DNA from 2 places in the Streptomyces sp. cg35 genome. Region 2 is predicted to be linked to the other one. Evidence: riboswitches for the same ligand, from Rfam matches in the RefSeq annotation. Region 2 holds a riboswitch; the other holds the start of a gene.
The links. Region 2 has a riboswitch for glycine ahead of gcvP (aminomethyl-transferring glycine dehydrogenase). Riboswitches for the same ligand answer to the same signal wherever they lie in the genome.

Region 1 (9,637 bases), 4.7 Mb from region 2:
ATCAGGACGCAGATGTGCAGCGGCAGACCGTTCAGGCCGAACGCGCCGCCCTGCAGCGTCGCGGAGATCGAGATCGCGAACAGCAGCAGCGGGAACGCGAGGAACGTGTCCATCATGCGGCTGATGATCGAGTCGACGCGGCCGCCGTAGTACCCGGCGACGACGCCGAGGATCGCCCCGATGACGTTCGACAGGACGGTGGCGCCGAAGGCGACGACGAGCGAGACCCAGGAGCCCTCGAGGATGCGGGCGAGGATGTCGCGCCCGAACTTCGGTTCCACGCCCAGCGGGTGGTCGGCGCTCATGCCGCCGAGCCCGCCCTTGGGGAGCGAGGTCGTCGGGTCGATGAGGTCCTGGTGGAAGGTGTTCGGGTCGAGGCCGAAGAGGTGCTGGAGGGGGCGCGCGAAGGCGGCGATGAGGATGAGCAGGACGACGATGACGCCGCCGGCGACAGCGATCTTGTCCTTCTTGAAGCGGTTCCAGGCGATCCGCCCGAGAGACCGGCCTTCGATGCGCTCGGCCCCCGCCCCGGCAAGGACCGCCTCCGGCGACACTTCGGTCGCTGCTCCGGTGGTCTCGATCGGTGCGGTCACGAGTGACTGCCCCTTCCCGGCCGGGGATGACCGGCCCGCGCTTGCCGCTGTGGCGGCCCCGTACTCGACTGCGGTGCGGATGCCGCTGCTCCGCGGACCGGGCTCCGGCGCGGGCGACTCGCACAAGGGCCCGAACGGCCCTGCATTCGGGGAGTCTTCAACGCGCGTGCGATCAGCCGCCAGATCTCACGTTGAAAGGATGCCTAAACGTGATGCGGTCAGGGGTGTTCCGTTATCCGGACGGCCGTGAACGACGGTCGGACAGTGGGCAGTTGGGATGGAAGCGGCGCCAGGTCGGACATTGGGCCCACATGTGCGCTTCTCTCCCCAACCCACCCGTACTCGAAATCACGGCCGTACGCGGGGAGTTGAGCGGGGAACCGGGCGGGAACCGATGGAGGAGGCGAGCGGGCCGGTCAGCGGGCGGGACCGGTCAGTAGGACGCGCCGTAGGGCGGCGGGTAGCCGTAGCCCCCGCCGGCCGGCGCCGCGGGGGCCGCGTGCGCCTCCCGGTCGTAGAACGGCCGGGCATTGGCCCGCAGCCACATCGCCACCGGGTCGTACTCGTCGGACATGGCGACCGTCGAGACGGGCAGTCCGTCCGGCACCGCCGTGATGGACTGCTGCATCATCGCCCGCACGGAGTCGACGGACGCCGGGGACGTGTCGTAGACGTCGAGGCCGATCGCGAGATACGGGGCGCCGAGCGCGGGCTGCACCCAGGCGCGGCGCAGCGAGCGGATCGCGGTGGTGCGGTGCGCGTTCTGCGCGAGGACCGCGTAGAACTGCGGGATCTCGATGGTCGGGTCGGACAGCCGCAGCGGTCCGGCGGGCTGGCGGTCGAGGCCGCCGGCGATGCGGCGCAGATCGAGCCAGGGCACCCCGACGCCGCCGCCGGGCGCGTGCGGGTTGAGCCACAGGCCGTAGTGGTCGGGGTAGAGGGTGCGGGCCGCGTCGACGCCGCCGACCACCTCGTAGGCCCGCGACCAGCCGGACGCGGACAGCTCCTGGGCGGAGGTGACGCAGGGGGCGTACGAGAATCCGTCGACGTCCATGTTCCCGTACTGGGCGTCGGGCGAGCCGGCCTGGCCGTGCCAGAGCAGCATCCAGACCTGTCCGGCCGCGGGGTCGGCGAGGGCCGCGAGGAGCGCCTCGTACGCGTCGTAGCGCCCGGGAGTCACCTGGCGCAGCATGTGCTCGACCTGTCCGGCCGCGGCCGTGCCCGACGCACTCACCCGTAACCGCCCCTTCGTGAACGTCCGTGTTCGCCGTGACCGGGGGCACAGTGCCGCCCGGTCAGGTCATGAAACCAGCTTAAGCGGCGTTACTGACACCGACTTGACGGACGGGGTCACCGTTCCTGTACGTAGAACGGGCGTACCCGGGTGCGCAGGAAGTCGGCGACCGGGTCCTGCGTGACGTCGAGGAAGACCAGGTTCACCGGCCAGCCGACCGGCGTCCGGCCCAGCGCACGGCCCAGCGCGTCCAGCGGGATGTCGCGCGCGGAGCCCTCCCACTGGGTCAGTTCCACGCCGATGAACAGGGACGGGGCCCCGTCCTCGACGACGGCGAGGCAGCGGCGGGCGCTCAGCACGGTGCCGGCCGCCGCGAACTCCTCGCGCACTGCCGTCAGGAAGTCCACCGGGTCGTGCTGCCAGTCCGGCTCGGAGAGGACGACGCGGCCGCCGGAGGACGGGCCGTCGAGCGGGGTGCGGCCGCTGCGGGCCAGCTCGGCGACGGCGGCCGGGGGCAGCGGGACACCGACGGCGCCGTCCGGGTTCAGGGCGAGCCCGACCTGGGCCGGCAGTCCCCGCGCGAACTCGGCGGCCGGGGCCACGGTGCAGTCCATCCGTCCGCCGGTGACCTGCATGAACTGCTGCTCGGAGCTGAAGACGGGGACGTAGGCCTGTCCCTCGATCTCCAGCGTGGGCAGATCGAGGTCGCGGCTCGCGGCGCTGCCGCCCTGGGGCAGCGGGATCCAGATCGGGCTGCGGCCCAGGACCTCGACGATGCGGCCGCCCGCCCCGTCGACGCCGAGCGCCGCGGCGAGGACCTCCTCCAGCTCGTTCGCAGGCCAGCCCTGGGCCGGGTGGGCGTGGGCGCCCTCGTGGTGTGCCGGGTGTTCCATAGCCGCCGACGATACGCGTCGCCGGCCGGGCCCGGCGGGGCTACTCCCGGAACGTGATCCCGCCGAGCGCGTCGGTCGCCGCCCGGTCCAGCAGCACCGCCGACTCGATGCCCTCCGGCAGCTCGCCCCGCTCCGTCGACGTCACCAGCGCGCCCACCGCCCGGCGGTGCCGCGCGAACGCGTACCGCGACACCCCGCGGCCCCGCTCCCGCTGCCCGTCGAGCGCCGCCCGCGGCGGGACGTCGAGCAGCACCAGATGGACGGCGACGCCGCGCCGCCGGGCCGTGCGGATCACCCAGCGGCGCACCCAGGCCTGGGTGCCGCAGTCGTGCACGACGACGCTCGCGCCGGAGTGCATCGCCCGCCGCAGGCCCACGTAGTGCGCGATGCGGACCAGCGGGCGGTAGAGCGCGTACGGCACGCCGCGCGGCAGCCGGGCGGCCCAGCGCTCCCGGGTGTCCTGGGAGTCGATGCGCACGACCGTGACGGCCCGCCGCATCAGGGTCGACTTGCCGCTGCCCGGCAGCCCCGACAGCACGACGAGGTCGCCCGCCGCGAACCCGATCCGGCGCGGCGTACGGCCGCCGCGCCCGCGAAGATCCCGCACCGAACGCTGCCGCGGCACCCGCACCCCCGGCACCACCGTGACGGCTGATGCCGTCGTCGCGTACGCCCCCACGACTGCCTTGTGCACCGTGATCGTCCTCCCCGTTCCGGTCACGCCACTCCTGCCCGCCAAGTGTAAAGAGAAGGTAATGCCCTACAAGGGGTTTCCCCGTTCGGCGGGCATGCAATGATGTGCGCGCCAAGCGCACACAACCGCATACCGGCCGCTTGAATCCGCGCGGGAGAGTTCCGGACACCTACTCGAGACATACGGGTACCCGGACGCCGAAGGAGCAAGTTCCTCCCTTGAATCTCTCAGGCCCCGTACCGCGCGGGCGAGGCACATCTGAAAAGCGGGCCGTCCGTCCAGCACGGCGGCCCCACCCAAGGTGCAAGCCATGACCACCAGTACGTGTGGTCGGGGCGAACCTCTCAGGTTCCGATGACAGATGGGGAGGACCTCCGCCACGGGGGACCCCTCGCCATCGCCGTCACGCCCGGGAGCACCAGCCATGACCCGTACCACCGCCCTCGACGCCCTGCATCGCTCGCTGGGCGCCACGATGACCGACTTCGCCGGCTGGGACATGCCGCTGCGCTACGCCAGCGAGCGCGACGAGCACAACGCGGTGCGTACGAAGGCCGGGCTCTTCGACCTGTCCCACATGGGCGAGATCACGGTCACCGGGCCGGACGCGGCCGCGTTCCTGAACTTCTCCCTCGTGGGCAACATCGCCACGGTCGGCGTCGGCCGCGCCCGCTACACCATGATCTGCCGCGCGGACGGCGGGATCCTCGACGACCTGATCGTCTACCGCCTCGCCGAGACCGAGTACATGGTCGTCGCGAACGCGGGCAACGCGCAGACCGTCCTCGACGCCCTGACCGAGCGCGCCGCCGGGTTCGACGCCGAGGTCCGCGACGACCGGGACGCGTACGCGCTGATCGCCGTGCAGGGCCCGCACTCCCCCGCCATCGTGAAGTCCGTCACGGACGCCGACCTGGACGGACTGAAGTACTACGCGGGTCTGCCCGGCACCGTCGCCGGTGTCGAGGCGCTCATCGCGCGCACCGGCTACACCGGCGAGGACGGCTTCGAGCTGTTCGTCGCCCCCGCCGACGCCGAGAAGCTGTGGCAGGCGCTGACCGAGGCGGGCGCGGAGTACGGCATCGTCCCGTGCGGCCTGTCCTGCCGCGACACGCTGCGCCTGGAGGCGGGCATGCCGCTGTACGGGCACGAGCTGACCACCGGGCTGACGCCGTTCGACGCGGGCCTCGGCCGGGTCGTGAAGTTCGAGAAGGAGGGCGACTTCGTGGGCCGCGAGGCGCTGACGGCCGCCGCCGAGCGCGCCGAGACCGCCCCGCCCCGCAAGCTCGTCGGCCTGGTCGCCGCGGGGCGCCGGGTCCCGCGCGCGGGCATGCCGGTCGTCCACGACGGCCGGGTGATCGGCGAGGTCACCTCCGGCGCCCCGTCCCCGACGCTCGGCAAGCCGATCGCCATGGCCTACGTCGACGCCGGGCACGCCGCGCCGGGCACGGCGGGTGTCGGCGTGGACATCCGCGGTACGCACGAGCCCTACGAGGTCGTCGCGCTGCCGTTCTACAAGCGCCAGAAGTAACCCGCGCCACCCCGTAGCGCTCACCCCACTGTCACCAGCACCGTCCCGCGTACAGGAGAATTCGCATCATGAGCAACCCCCAGCAGCTGCGTTACAGCAAGGAGCACGAGTGGCTGTCGGCCGTCGAGGACGGCGTCGCCACGGTCGGCATCACGGAGCACGCGGCCAACGCGCTCGGTGACATCGTGTTCGTCCAGCTCCCCGAGGTCGGCGACACCATCACCGCGGGCGAGACCTGCGGCGAGCTGGAGTCCACCAAGTCGGTCTCCGACCTGTACTCCCCCGTGTCCGGCGAGGTCACCGAGACCAACCAGGACGTCGTCGACGACCCGTCCCTGGTGAACTCGGCCCCCTTCGAGGGCGGCTGGCTGTTCAAGGTCCGGATCGCCGAGGAGCCGAAGGACCTGCTCACCGCCGACGAGTACACCGAGTTCTCCGGGAGCTGACCGAAGATGTCCGACAAGTCCGTACTGAACGAGTCCCTGCACGAGCTCGACCCGGACGTGGCCAAGGCCGTCGACGCCGAGCTGCACCGCCAGCAGTCGACGCTGGAAATGATCGCGTCGGAGAACTTCGCGCCGGTCGCCGTCATGGAGGCCCAGGGCTCGGTCCTCACCAACAAGTACGCCGAGGGCTACCCCGGCCGCCGCTACTACGGCGGCTGCGAGCACGTCGACGTCACCGAGCAGATCGCGATCGACCGGGTCAAGGAGCTGTTCGGCGCCGAGTACGCCAACGTGCAGCCCCACTCGGGCGCCTCCGCGAACCAGGCCGCCCTGTTCGCGCTGGCCACGCCGGGCGACACGATCCTCGGCCTGGACCTGGCGCACGGCGGTCACCTCACGCACGGCATGCGCCTGAACTTCTCCGGCAAGCAGTTCAACGTGGTCCCGTACCACGTGGACGACAACGGCCTGGTCGACATGGCCGAGGTCGAGGCGCTCGCCAAGGAGCACCGCCCCAAGGTGATCATCGCGGGCTGGTCGGCGTACCCGCGCCAGCTGGACTTCGCCGAGTTCCGTCGCATCGCCGACGAGGTCGAGGCGTACCTGTGGGTCGACATGGCGCACTTCGCGGGCCTCGTGGCCGCAGGCCTGCACCCGAACCCGGTCCCGCACGCCGACGTCGTCACGTCCACGACGCACAAGACGCTCGGCGGTCCGCGCGGCGGCATCATCCTCGCCAAGAAGGACTTCGCGAAGAAGCTGAACTCCTCGGTCTTCCCGGGCTTCCAGGGCGGCCCCCTGGAGCACGTGATCGCCGCCAAGGCGGTCTCCTTCAAGATCGCGGCGAGCGAGGACTTCAAGGAGCGCCAGCAGCGCACGGTCGAGGGTGCCCGCATCCTCGCCGAGCGTCTGACCTCCGAGGACGCCCGCGCGAACGGCGTGAACGTGCTCTCCGGCGGCACGGACGTGCACCTGGTCCTCGTCGACCTGCGCGACTCCGAGCTCGACGGCCAGCAGGCCGAGGACCGCCTCCACGAGGTCGGCATCACGGTCAACCGCAACGCGGTCCCGAACGACCCGCGCCCGCCGATGGTCACCTCCGGCCTGCGCATCGGCACCCCGGCCCTCGCCACCCGCGGCTTCGACGCCGAGGACTTCCGCGAGGTCGCCGACGTGATCGCCGAGGCCCTCAAGCCGGCCTACGACGCGGCCGCCCTCAAGGCCCGGGTGACCGCTCTGGCCGAGAAGCACCCGCTGTACCCCGGCCTGTAAGGGTTTAGAGGCAGTTACGTACCCTTGCGTACGTACACACTTCCGGGGCACCGCGCACACTGGAACCAGAAGCATCCAGCGCGCACGGTGCCCCGCCCGTGTTCCTGAACGTTCCGCACGACCCGGCAGACAACGGCGTCTACCAACCACCATTGGAGTTCCACCGTGGCCATCTCGGTCTTCGACCTGTTCTCGATCGGCATCGGCCCGTCCAGCTCCCACACGGTCGGCCCCATGCGCGCGGCGCGGATGTTCGCGCGCCGCCTGAAGAACGAGGGCCTGCTGGCCCACACCGCCTCGATACGCGCCGAGCTGTACGGCTCGCTGGGCGCGACCGGCCACGGGCACGGCACCCCGAAGGCGGTCCTGCTCGGCCTGGAGGGCGAGTCCCCGCGCACCGTCGACGTCGAGCGCGCCGACGAGCGGGTGGAGACGATCAAGGAATCGGGCCGGATCAGTCTGCTCGGCGTGCACGACATCGCCTTCTCCTTCGACGACGACCTGATCCTGCACCGCCGCGAGACCCTGCCCTACCACGCCAACGGCATGACCCTGTGGGCGTACGACACCGAGGGCACCGAGCTGCTCTCGAAGACGTACTACTCGGTGGGCGGCGGCTTCGTCGTCGACGAGGACGCCGTGGCCGGCGAGAACCCGATCGTGCCCGACGACACCGTCCTCAAGTACCCCTTCCGCACCGGCGACGAGCTGCTCCGCCTCACCCGCGAGACCGGCCTGTCCATCCCGGCGCTGATGCTGGAGAACGAGAAGGCCTGGCGCACCGAGGACGAGATCCGCTCCGGTCTGCTGGAGCTGTGGCGCGTGATGCAGGCGTGCGTGTCGCGCGGCATGTCCCGCGAGGGCATCCTGCCCGGCGGCCTCAAGGTCCGCCGCCGCGCCGCCGGCTCGGCCCGCAAGCTGCGCGCCGAGGGCGAGCCGCTGGCCCACGCCATGGAGTGGATCACCCTCTACGCGATGGCGGTGAACGAGGAGAACGCGGCGGGCGGCCGCGTGGTCACTGCGCCGACGAACGGCGCGGCCGGCATCATCCCCGCGGTCCTGCACTACTACGTCAACTTCGTGCCCGGGGCCGACGAGGAGGGCGTGGTCCGCTTCCTCCTCTCCGCCGGGGCGATCGGCATGCTCTTCAAGGAGAACGCCTCGATCTCCGGCGCCGAGGTCGGCTGCCAGGGCGAGGTCGGCTCGGCCTGCTCGATGGCGGCGGGCGCCCTCGCCGAGGTCCTCGGCGGCTCCCCCGAGCAGGTGGAGAACGCGGCGGAGATCGGCATGGAGCACAACCTGGGTCTGACCTGCGATCCGGTCGGCGGCCTCGTCCAGATCCCCTGCATCGAGCGCAACGGCATGGCCGCCGTGAAGGCCGTCACCGCCGCGAAGATGGCGATGCGCGGCGACGGCTCCCACAAGGTGTCCCTCGACAAGGTCATCAAGACCATGAAGGACACCGGCGCGGACATGAGCGTCAAGTACAAGGAGACGGCGCGGGGCGGGCTCGCCGTCAACATCATCGAGTGCTGACGGCCGGGCGCGGCCTCACAGGGCCGCGCTCGTCCCCTCCCCCGAGGCGCTCCCCGACAGCCACTGGTCCCAGCTCAGGTTGAAGGCCGCGTAGCCGTTGTCGGCCGGGGCCTTCGCGCGCGGGGAGCCGGAGATGGTCACCGGGTCGCCCTGCTTGACCTGGTCGTAGAACCACTTGGCGTCCGACATGGACAGATGCACGCAGCCGTGGGAACCGCGGGCGCTGCCGCTGCCCGGGTTCGGGTCGCCGGTGGAGTAGTGGACGTAGGTGCCGGACTGGGTGAGGTGGACGTCCCAGGGCAGCGTCAGGTCGTAGTAGTTGGCGCTGCCCTTGTCACAGCTGATGCCGACGCTGCAGGAGGTCATGTGGACCTCCTTCTGCTTGTCGATGACGGCCATCGTGCCGTTCCACGTGGGGTACTCGGCACTGCCCGCGTTGATCGACAGGGTGCGCACCGTCGAGCCGTTCTTGGTGACCTTCATGGTGTGTCCGGTGACGGACACGTCGGCGCGCACATCGTCACCGACCTTGAAGGTGTGGGTGTAACTGTGCACGCCGTAGCGGCCGTTGCCGTTGCTGACGCCCTCCATGTCGGCGACGACCTTCACCTGCGTACCGGAGGGCCAGTACTCCTTCGGACGCCAGTCGGCGCGCTTGTCGCCGAACCAGTGCCAGGCGCCCTCGACCGGCTGCGAGGTGCTCACCTTCATGTGCTTCTCCACGGAGGCGCGCGCCTTGGCGGCCACCGGGTCGGTGAAGACCACCGAGACCGGCATGGCCACGCCGACCGTGGTGCCGGTCTGCGGCATGATCGTCTCCAGGAGCATCGGCGGCCCCTTGGGCTTCGTCGGCGACGGCGACGCGCTCGCGCTCGGCTTCCCCGACGCCTTTCCGTCGTCCCCGCCCGCCTTGTCGCTGCTGCCGCTCCCGCCGCAGGCGCTCACGCCCGCCAGCGCCAGCACCGTCACCAGCGCGACCCCTATGCCGCCACCCTTGCGCCGTCCCACGAACTGCCCCGCTCTCTCCGTCACCCCGCGCGCCCCTGACGGGGCCGACTCTCCCTGTTCCGACTCCCTTTCAGACAGCTCAGCGGGCCGCGGTAGTTGCGTACCTCTGTGTAAAGCGTGTTCCAAGACTGCGGGTGGGCAAACGGCGGGCTTCTGGCCTGCCGGAGAAGATGACGGGCCGGCGGTGCCCGGTCGTCGACGATGGGTATGCCGATCTCGTCGCCCCCACCGACCAGGAGGCCCGCATGATCCGCGGTATCGACGTCAGCGCGTACCAGACCACGTTCGACACGGACGGCCTGTCGTTCGTCCTCATCAAGGCGACGGAGGGCCGCAGTTACGTCAATCCGCGGCTGGCCGCGCAGACCAGACTGGCCCGCGACGGCGGCTGCGTCGTCGGGTTCTACCACTTCCTGTGGCCGGGGAACCT
Region 2 (9,637 bases):
AACAGCGCTCTGCGAGGTGCGCGGCAGGAAGATCTCGTCCGCATTCTCGATGAACTCGATGACCGGACGCAGCGTCTGGAAGATGAGAAGCAAGGTCTCGAGGACCAGCGCACCGAGTTGGAGAACAGCTCGGACCAGGCGGAGGAGGCGCGCAAGCAGACGGTCGAGAAGGAGCGCCAGCTCGGCATTCTGGCGGGCACCGTGGGCGCGCAGGGTCCAGGGATCACCATGACCGTCACCGACACCCATCGGGCCGTCGAGGCGGACATGCTGCTCGACGCGATCCAGGAGCTGCGGGCGGCGGGTGCCGAGGCGATCCAGGTGAACGACGTGCGCGTCGTGGCGAACACGTACCTTACGGACGCGAGTGGAGGGAAGGGGGTCAGCGTGGACGGGCAGAAGATCGGCCAGCCGTACGTCTTCAAGGTCATCGGCAAGCCGCAGGACCTGGAACCGGCCCTCAACATCCCCGGAGGTGTGGTGCAGACACTGGAGAAGGAGCAGGCCACGGTGTCCGTGAGCCGCTCGGAGAAGATCGTTGTGGACGCCTTGCGGGCAGCGCAGCGGCCTGACTACGCTCGGTCGTCCTCGCAGTGAGGCGCGGGCGCATGGGGGATGTCATGCGAGGGCATGAGGTTGCGGGGGGTCGGCGCACCGTAGGCGGGGTGCGTGGTGGAAACTGTTTGGCAGATACGGACGTTGTGAGGATGTCCGTGTCATTGATGTACGCCGATGTGTGCAATCAGGGTTCGTCCTGCCCCACGGGCGGGTCTGTTTCGGTCAAGGGGAATCGCCCGTGAAGTTGTTTGCGAAGTTGTTCGGCAAGAGTGCGCGTGAGGACGCCCGTCATCGTGCGCCGCGCCACGGAGACGTGCCGGAGACACAGGTGGGCGAGCGCCCGCTGTTCCGGGACCAGGTCGGCGGTGACAATTCGGGCGGACAGGGCGCGTCGTCTGTTGACCCTGCCGGTTCCGGCCGCATAGGTTTCGGGGAACCGTCAACCTCAAGTACGGGTGGAGGGTTCGGCTCCGACCCGTACGCGTCCCACGCCCCCGCGGGGCAGCCGCGGCAGGAGGATCCGTCCATGTCGGCCCTGGTGTGTACGAGGTGCGGAAACCGGAACGGCGAGAACAGCCGGTTCTGCTCCAACTGTGGTGCGCCGCTGCGTGGCGGGGTGGCGGCCGAGGGGCCGTCCGAGACGACGTCCACGATCTCCATCTCGGGTCTCGAGTCGTACGACCCGGAGGCCACCGGTCAGACGCAGCTGCCGGCCCTGTCGCCCGAGGCCCAGGCCGCGGTCGACGCGCTGCCGCTGGGCTCGGCGCTCCTGGTGGTGCGGCGCGGCCCGAACTCGGGCAGCCGCTTCCTCCTGGACGGCGACCTGACCACGGCGGGGCGTCACCCGCAGAGCGACATCTTCCTGGACGACGTGACCGTGTCGCGCCGCCACGTGGAGTTCCGTCGCCAGCAGGACGGCACGTTCACGGTCTCCGACGTCGGCAGCCTCAACGGGACGTACGTCAACCGGGAGCGCATCGACTCCGTGCTGCTGAACAACGGTGACGAGGTGCAGATCGGCAAGTACCGGCTGGTGTTCTACGCGAGCCAGCGAGGTATCTGACCCATCAGCGAACCTTCAGGAAGGTCCATGCTTCATACACCGAGGGGCGGTGCCGGAAGCGGCACCGCCACCGCGGACAGTCGGCTGATGAGCATCGGCACCGTGCTGAACATGCTGCGCGACGAGTTCCCCGAAGTCACCATTTCCAAGATCAGGTTCTTGGAGTCCGAGGGTCTCATCGAGCCGCAGCGGACGCCTTCGGGCTACCGCAAGTTCAGCCCGGACGACGTCGAGCGACTCGCCCACGTCCTGCGCATGCAGCGTGACCACTACCTGCCCCTGAAGGTCATCAAGGAGCAGCTCGACGCCCTGGAGCGGGGCGAGCCCCTGCCCGTGCCCGCTCCCGGACGGCCCGGCGACGCCGCGGACGACGCCGGGGACGGCCCCACCGCCGCTCGCGTCGGCCGGGACGAGCTGCTCGCCGCCGTGGGGATCGGCGAGGGGGAGCTCGACGAGTGGGAGTCGTACGGGCTCATCGCCCCGTTGCCGGACGGCGGTTACGACGCCGCGGCCGTATCCGTCGCCGAGCTGGTGGGTGAGTTGGGCCGGTTCGGTATCGAGCCCCGGCATCTGCGGGTCATGCGGGCGGCCGCGGACCGTGAGGCCGGGCTCGTGGACTCGGTCGTCGCACCGCTCAAGGTGCACCGCAATCCGCAGACCAGGGCCCTCGCGCAGGCGCGGGCCAAGGAGCTGGCGGGCCTGACCGTACGGCTGCATGCCGCACTCGTGCAGACCGCACTCGGGGTCCGTCTGCCCTGATCGCAGGGGCGGGCGAGTGCCGTGGGCCCGGTCCCCGGCGCATGCCCGACTACCCAAACCGGCCGGGCACGTCCTAGGGTTGCTGTGTGAACGAGCTCGACGTCGTAGGTGTCCGGGTCGAAATGCCCTCCAACCAGCCGATCGTGCTCCTGCGTGAAGTGGGAGGCGACCGTTACCTTCCCATCTGGATCGGACCGGGGGAGGCGACGGCGATCGCCTTCGCCCAGCAGGGCATGGCCCCCGCGCGTCCGCTGACGCACGACCTGTTCAAGGACGTGCTCGAAGCGGTCGGTCAGGAGCTCACCGAAGTACGCATCACGGACCTGCGGGAGGGTGTCTTCTACGCGGAGCTGGTGTTCGCGAGCGGCGTCGAGGTCAGCGCCCGCCCGTCCGATGCCATAGCGCTCGCGCTGCGCACCGGGACCCCGATCTTCGGCAGCGACGGAGTCCTGGACGACGCCGGGATCGCGATCCCGGACGAGCAGGAGGACGAAGTGGAGAAGTTCCGCGAGTTCCTGGACCAGATCTCGCCCGAGGACTTCGGGACCAATAGCCAGTGATCGGCACACAATGACCATGAGGCGGTCGCCCGAGGGGCGGCCGCCTCGGCGCATTCGGCTAGCCTTTCCCGGCGGCGGGATACGGGAAACCACTCGTAGGGTGATTATCACTCGGCGTGGCGAGTGTGGCGTTCGTTGACGCACCCCTTGTGACTGCCTACCGTCGAGAAGGCAGGTCAATGAGGAGGTCGGCGTGAGAAGCAGCGGCGACGGTACGGCGACGGGCGGTCCGTACTCGTTTCACGGCAGCGCGGCCGATCACACTCCGCAGCGCCCGCAGGCAGTGTCTGCGGTGGCGGGGGAGAGCGGCGAAGCGACTTCCGAGCAGATCGGATACCGGGGTCCGACCGCGTGCGCGGCGGCCGGCATCACCTATCGACAGCTCGACTACTGGGCGAGAACCGGCCTTGTCGAGCCGAGTGTGCGGCCCGCGTACGGGTCGGGGACACAGCGTCTGTACAGCTTCCGGGACGTCGTCGTCCTGAAGGTCGTCAAGCGTTTCCTGGACACGGGTGTCTCGCTGCAGAACATTCGCACCGCTGTGCAGCATCTGCGCGAGCGGGGCTTCAGGGACCTGGAGCGCATGACCCTCATGAGCGACGGCGCGACCGTCTACGAGTGCACGTCGCCGACCGAGGTGCACGAGCTGCTCCAGGGCGGTCAGGGGATCTTCGGGATCGCCGTGGGCGTGGTCTGGCGGGACGTGGAGAGCGCCCTGTCGCAGCTGCACGGGGAGCGGGTGGACACCGGGGAGACGCTCGTCGGGCACAATCCCGCGGACGAGCTCGCGAGGCGGCGCAACAGGGCCGTGTGACGGTCGTGCGGCCGCGTTGTCAGTGGCGTGAGGCAGCATCGGTGACGTGAGAGCCGCGCCGACGATCCTGCATCTCGACATGGATGCCTTCTACGCCTCTGCCGAGCAGGCGGCGAAGCCGAGCCTGCGCGGGAAAGCGGTCGTCGTGGGCGGGCTCGGGCCGCGTGGTGTGGTGGCCACCGCGTCGTACGAAGCGCGCAGGTTCGGGGTGCATTCGGCCATGCCGATGGGCCAGGCGCGCCGGCTCGCTCCGAACGCCGCGTACCTCGTGCCGCGGTTCCGGCTGTACCGGGAGGTCAGCGAGCAGGTGATGGGGCTCCTGAGGGAGCTTTCGCCGCTGGTGGAGCCGCTGAGCCTGGACGAGGCGTTCGTCGATCTGGAGGCCGGTGAGGTGGCCTGGGACGAGGCTTCCGCCGAGGCCGTCGGCTTGCGGCTGCGGACGGACATCCGGCGCGTGACCGGGCTGACCGGGTCGGTCGGGATCGCCGCCTCCAAGATGCTGGCCAAGATCGCGTCGGAGGAGGCCAAGCCGGACGGGCTGATGCTGATACGGCCGGGGACCGAGCGGGCGCTGCTCGGGCCGAAGTCCGTACGGATCCTGCCGGGTGTCGGGCCGGCGACCGGGGACCATCTGCGGCGGGCCGGGATCCTCACCGTGGCGGAGATCGCCGAGGCGGGAGAGGACGAGCTGGTGCGGCTGCTGGGCAAGTCGCACGGCGGGCATCTGTACGCCATGGCGCTGGCGCACGACGACCGGCCCGTCGTCGCCGAGCGGGATTCCAAGTCCGTGTCGGTCGAGGACACGTACGACGTGGACATTCATGACCGCGTGCGCGTCCGTATGGAGGTGCAGCGGCTCGCCGACCGCTGCGTGGAGCGGTTGCGGGCCGCCGAGCGGTCCGGGCGGACCGTGGTCCTGAAGGTGCGGCGCTACGACTTCTCGACCCTGACGCGGTCCGAGACGCTGCGCGGGCCGACGGACGATCCGGGGGTGGTCCGGGAGGCCGCCGCGCGGCTGCTGGAGTCCGTGGACACGACGGGCGGCGTGCGGTTGCTCGGGGTCGGGGTGAGCGGGCTCGCCGACTTCACGCAGGAGGACCTGTTCGCGCAGGCGGCGCAGGCGGCCCAGGAGGCACAGGCCGCCTCGGAAGAGGCCGCGGACCAGGCGGAGGACGCGCGGGCGGTGAGCCCGGAGGAGGTCGAGGAGACGGTCGCCGAGCCCGTCGAGCGGCGGTGGATGGCCGGGCACGATGTGCGGCATGCCGAGTTCGGCGCCGGGTGGGTGCAGGGGAGCGGGCTCGGGCGGGTGACCGTACGGTTCGAGACGCCGTACTCGGCCGGGCCCGGACGGGTCAGGACGTTCCTCGTCGACGATCCCCTGCTGGAGCCCGCGGAGCCCCTGCCGTTGGTGGAGAGACCAGTAGAGAGACCAGTGGAGAGACCGGTGTCGAGCGCCTGACCCTAGCGAACGGCGCTCTCAGGTGGGGTCCTCGTCCGCCCCCGCAATGCGGCCGAACAGGACGTCCGGGGACTGCGGGGCCGTGATGTCGAGACCGTAGTGGTGGTAGAGCTGGAGTTCCTGCTCGGGGGAGAGGTGGCGGCCCACGCCGAAGTCGGGGGAGTCCTTGATCAGGGAGCGTTCGAAGGGGACACGGAGGGCGCCGTCGACCAGTTCGCTGGGCTCCAGCGGGACGAAGGCGTCGCGGCTGAAGAGGCCCGTCCGTATCGCCGCCCATTCCGGGACGCCCGTGGCGTCGTCGAGGTAGACCTCGTCGATCGTGCCGATCTTGGTTCCGTTGCGGTCGAACGCCTTGCGGCCGATCAGGTTGCGCGGGTCGACGTCGGTGTGCACGGGCCCTCCAGCTGCTCGCAACTCGTCTGTAAGCACTACGAAAGAGCACATTGGGGAAGGCGGCCACTCGAGGGTTCCGGTCATGTCGCCGCTGGTAGGCTGGCAGACGGCTGCTGACCCCGTGCGGGAGAGTCCTCCGATCGTCGTCGGAGGCGCCGAAGGAGCAACTCCTCCCCGGAATCTCTCAGGCCCCTGTACCGCACGGACGAGGTCACTCTGGAAAGCAGGGCGGGGTGCACGTTTTCCGCTCTCACCGACGGTGAAAACCGGTGTGTTCCGTGATCGTGCGGGGCGGACCGGTGAAGCTCTCAGGTTGAGATGACAGAGGGGGAGGCCGTCCGGGCACCCACGCCGTGGTGCCCCTCGCAGGTCCGGGTGACCAGGAGGCCTCCGCAATGACCGCCAACCGTATTCCGCTCTCCGCGCTGGAGCAGGGAATCCCCTTCGAGCAGCGCCACATCGGTCCGGACGACGCCGCTCAGGCCAAGATGCTCGCGCAGGTCGGCTATGGCTCGCTCGACGAGCTGACGGCGGCCGCGGTGCCGGATGTGATCAAGAGCGCCGAGGCGCTGGCGCTGCCGGCCGCCCGGACCGAGGCCGAGGTGCTCGCCGAGCTCCGCTCCCTCGCCGACCGCAACCAGGTGCTCGGCTCGATGATCGGGCTCGGCTACTACGGCACCTTCACGCCGCCCGTGATCCTGCGCAACGTCATGGAGAACCCGTCCTGGTACACGGCCTACACGCCGTACCAGCCGGAGATCTCGCAGGGCCGCCTCGAGGCGCTGCTCAACTTCCAGACGATGGTCGCCGAGCTGACGGGGCTGCCGACCTCCGGTGCCTCCCTCCTCGACGAGGGCACGGCCGCCGCCGAGGCCATGGCGCTGTCGCGGCGCATCGGCAAGGTCAAGGACGGCGTGTACGTCGTCGACGCGGACGCGCTGCCGCAGACCGTCGCCGTCATCCGGACCCGCGCCGAGCCGACCGGTGTCGAGATCGTCGTCGCCGACCTGAGCGACGGCATCCCCGCCGAGGTCGCCGAGCGCGGTGTCGTGGGTGTGCTCGTGCAGTACCCGGGGGCCTCCGGTGCCGTGCGCGACATCAAGCCGGTGATCGACCAGGCGCACGAGCTGGGCGCCGTCGTCACCGTCGCCGCCGATCTTCTCGCTCTGACGCTGTTGACCTCGCCGGGCGAGCTGGGCGCGGACATCGCCGTCGGCACGACCCAGCGCTTCGGTGTCCCGATGGGCTTCGGCGGCCCGCACGCCGGCTACATGGCCGTACGGGAGAAGTTCGCGCGGTCCCTGCCCGGGCGGCTCGTCGGGGTGTCCGTCGACGCCGACGGGAACAAGGCGTACCGGCTCGCGCTGCAGACGCGTGAGCAGCACATCCGGCGCGAGAAGGCCACGAGCAACATCTGTACGGCTCAGGTGCTGCTCGCCGTCATGGCCGGCATGTACGCCGTCTACCACGGTCCGGACGGCCTGAGGTCCATCGCGCAGCGCACCCATCGCTACGCCACGCTGCTGGCCGCCGGTCTGACGGCGGGCGGCGTCGAGGTCGTGCACGGGGCGTACTTCGACACCGTGACGGTCCGGGTGCCGGGCCGTGCCGCGGAGGTCGTCGGCGCCGCCCGTGAGGCCGGGGTGAACCTGCGGCTCGTCGACGCCGACCAGGTGTCGATGGCCTGCGACGAGACCACGACGCGCGACCAACTGGCCGCCGTGTGGGGCGCGTTCGGGGTCGACGCGGACATCGAGGCGCTGGACGCCGAGGTCGCCGAGGCGCTGCCCGAGGGGCTGCTGCGCGGTGACGAGATCCTGACCCACCCGGTCTTCCACCAGCACCGCTCCGAGACCGCGATGCTGCGCTACCTGCGCAAGCTCGCCGACCGCGACTACGCGCTCGACCGCGGCATGATCCCGCTGGGCTCCTGCACGATGAAGCTCAACGCGACGACGGAGATGGAGCCGGTCACCTGGCCCGAGTTCGGGCAGCTGCACCCCTTCGTGCCGGCCGAGCAGGCGCAGGGCTACCTCACGCTCATCCGTGAGCTGGAGGAGCGCCTCGCCGAGGTCACCGGCTACGACAAGGTGTCGTTGCAGCCGAACGCCGGCTCGCAGGGCGAGCTCGCGGGTCTGCTGGCGGTGCGCGGCTACCACCGGGCCAACGGCGACGAGCAGCGCACGGTGTGCCTCATCCCGTCGTCCGCGCACGGCACCAACGCGGCCAGTGCCGTGATGGCCGGGATGAAGGTCGTCGTCGTGAAGACCGCCGACGACGGCGAGATCGACGTCGAGGACCTGCGCGCCAAGATCGAGCAGTACGCCGAGCAGCTGTCCGTCCTCATGATCACGTACCCGTCGACGCACGGTGTCTTCGAGGAGCACGTCGCCGACATCTGCGCCGCCGTGCACGATGCCGGCGGTCAGGTGTACGTCGACGGGGCGAACCTCAACGCGCTGGTGGGGCTCGCCAAGCCGGGGCACTTCGGCGGCGACGTCTCGCACCTGAACCTGCACAAGACGTTCTGCATCCCGCACGGCGGCGGCGGTCCGGGCGTCGGCCCGGTCGGTGTGCGCGCCCACCTCGCGCCGTACCTGCCGAACCACCCGCTGCAGCCGGCCGCCGGTCCGGAGACCGGTGTCGGGCCGATCTCGGCAGCGCCGTGGGGCTCCGCCGGGATCCTGCCGATCTCGTGGTCGTACGTGCGGCTCATGGGCGGCGAGGGGCTGAAGCGGGCGACGCAGGTCGCCGTGCTCTCCGCGAACTACATCGCCAAGCGGCTCGAGCCGCACTTCCCCGTGCTCTACACCGGGCCCGGCGGTCTCGTCGCGCACGAGTGCATCATCGACCTGCGGCCGCTCAGCAAGGCGACCGGGGTCAGTGTCGACGACATCGCCAAGCGCCTGATCGACTACGGGTTCCACGCGCCGACCATGTCGTTCCCGGTTGCCGGGACGCTGATGATCGAGCCGACCGAGAGCGAGGACATCGGGGAGCTCGACCGGTTCTGCGAGGCGATGATCGCCATTCGCGGGGAGATCGAGCGGGTCGCCTCCGGGCAGTGGCCGGCGGACGACAACCCGCTGCGGAACGCTCCGCACACGGCCGGGATGCTCGGCGGAGAGTGGGAGCACGCGTACAGCCGCGAGGAGGCGGTCTTCCCCGCCGGGGTCGCCGCCTCCGACAAGTACTGGCCGCCGGTGCGCCGGATCGACCAGGCCTTCGGTGACCGCAACCTGGTGTGCTCGTGCCCGCCCATGGACGCCTACGAGGCGTGAGGTCCGACGTGACCGCGCGACCGGCCGCCGTGTGCGGCCGGTCGCGCGGTTCTGCTCGGTACTGAAGGCCTCAGGCGGCTGTCACCACGGCGCCCAGCGGGCGGTGCGGCGCGATGATCGTGCCGTTGGGCAGCAGTTCACCGGTGTCCTCGAAGAGCAGGACGCCGTTGCACAGGAGGCTCCAGCCCTGCTCCGGGTGGTGAGCCACAGGGAGCGCGGCCTCCCTGTCCGCGGATTCTGCTGTGGGGCACGACGGCTGGTGCTGGCACATGGATGGGATCTTTCGCTGCGTAGTGATCTCGATGACGGTGCTGTCTGTGCTGCGGCTCGAAGTCTTCTTCATGGCCGCCCCCCGTATTCAGTCGGTCCGAACCCAGTGTTGCCCTGCGGGCGTCATTCCGCAGGGATTTCGTTGCAGCGGTCCTCACTGGATGGAGACGCGTCACCCGTGCGGACGGTTCAGCCCAATTGCACTGTCCCTTCGGGTGGTTCGGGGTGGTCGGACCGGGCTAGTCCGGTCGGGCAGAGCTGTGCCCCGCGACCGGGCGGTGCGGGGCACGGCGTCGGAACGGCGAGGCGTGTTCCGTGGTTCTTGCTGTCGGGTCAGGCGAGCAGGGCGGCCCGTGGTGGCGTCAGTCGCAGAGCGAGGACCGGCAGCAGTTCCGCCACGCGGTGCGGGCGATGGGCCGCGATGCCGGGCGGCGCCGGTGCGAGCGGGACCAGGATGTCGTCGGCCGCCGGGTGCCCGCT

Region 1: another riboswitch for glycine. It lies ahead of gcvT (glycine cleavage system aminomethyltransferase GcvT); the one in region 2 lies ahead of gcvP (aminomethyl-transferring glycine dehydrogenase).

The regions. Positions count from the first base shown of each region.
Region 1 covers NZ_CP191268.1:2,811,309-2,820,945, forward strand. The annotation lists gene ACQUQD_RS12845 (ABC transporter permease) at 1-593, opposite strand, end outside; gene ACQUQD_RS12850 (enhanced serine sensitivity protein SseB C-terminal domain-containing protein) at 1,027-1,827, opposite strand; gene ACQUQD_RS12855 (enhanced serine sensitivity protein SseB) at 1,944-2,720, opposite strand; gene ACQUQD_RS12860 (AAA family ATPase) at 2,761-3,441, opposite strand; glycine riboswitch at 3,556-3,666, shown strand; glycine riboswitch at 3,667-3,785, shown strand; gene gcvT (glycine cleavage system aminomethyltransferase GcvT) at 3,839-4,945, shown strand; gene gcvH (glycine cleavage system protein GcvH) at 5,014-5,391, shown strand; gene glyA (serine hydroxymethyltransferase) at 5,398-6,663, shown strand; gene ACQUQD_RS12880 (L-serine ammonia-lyase) at 6,829-8,199, shown strand; gene ACQUQD_RS12885 (L,D-transpeptidase) at 8,215-9,207, opposite strand; gene ACQUQD_RS12890 (glycoside hydrolase family 25 protein) at 9,453-9,637, shown strand, end outside.
Region 2 covers NZ_CP191268.1:7,502,304-7,511,940, forward strand. The annotation lists gene ACQUQD_RS34335 (DUF881 domain-containing protein) at 1-597, shown strand, start outside; gene ACQUQD_RS34340 (FHA domain-containing protein) at 680-1,621, shown strand; gene ACQUQD_RS34345 (MerR family transcriptional regulator) at 1,649-2,380, shown strand; gene ACQUQD_RS34350 (bifunctional nuclease family protein) at 2,467-2,940, shown strand; gene ACQUQD_RS34355 (MerR family transcriptional regulator) at 3,134-3,754, shown strand; gene ACQUQD_RS34360 (DNA polymerase IV) at 3,801-5,213, shown strand; gene ACQUQD_RS34365 (PRC-barrel domain-containing protein) at 5,232-5,606, opposite strand; glycine riboswitch at 5,721-5,816, shown strand; gene gcvP (aminomethyl-transferring glycine dehydrogenase) at 6,002-8,887, shown strand; gene ACQUQD_RS34375 (DUF5999 family protein) at 8,958-9,158, opposite strand; gene ACQUQD_RS34380 (hypothetical protein) at 9,491-9,637, opposite strand, start outside.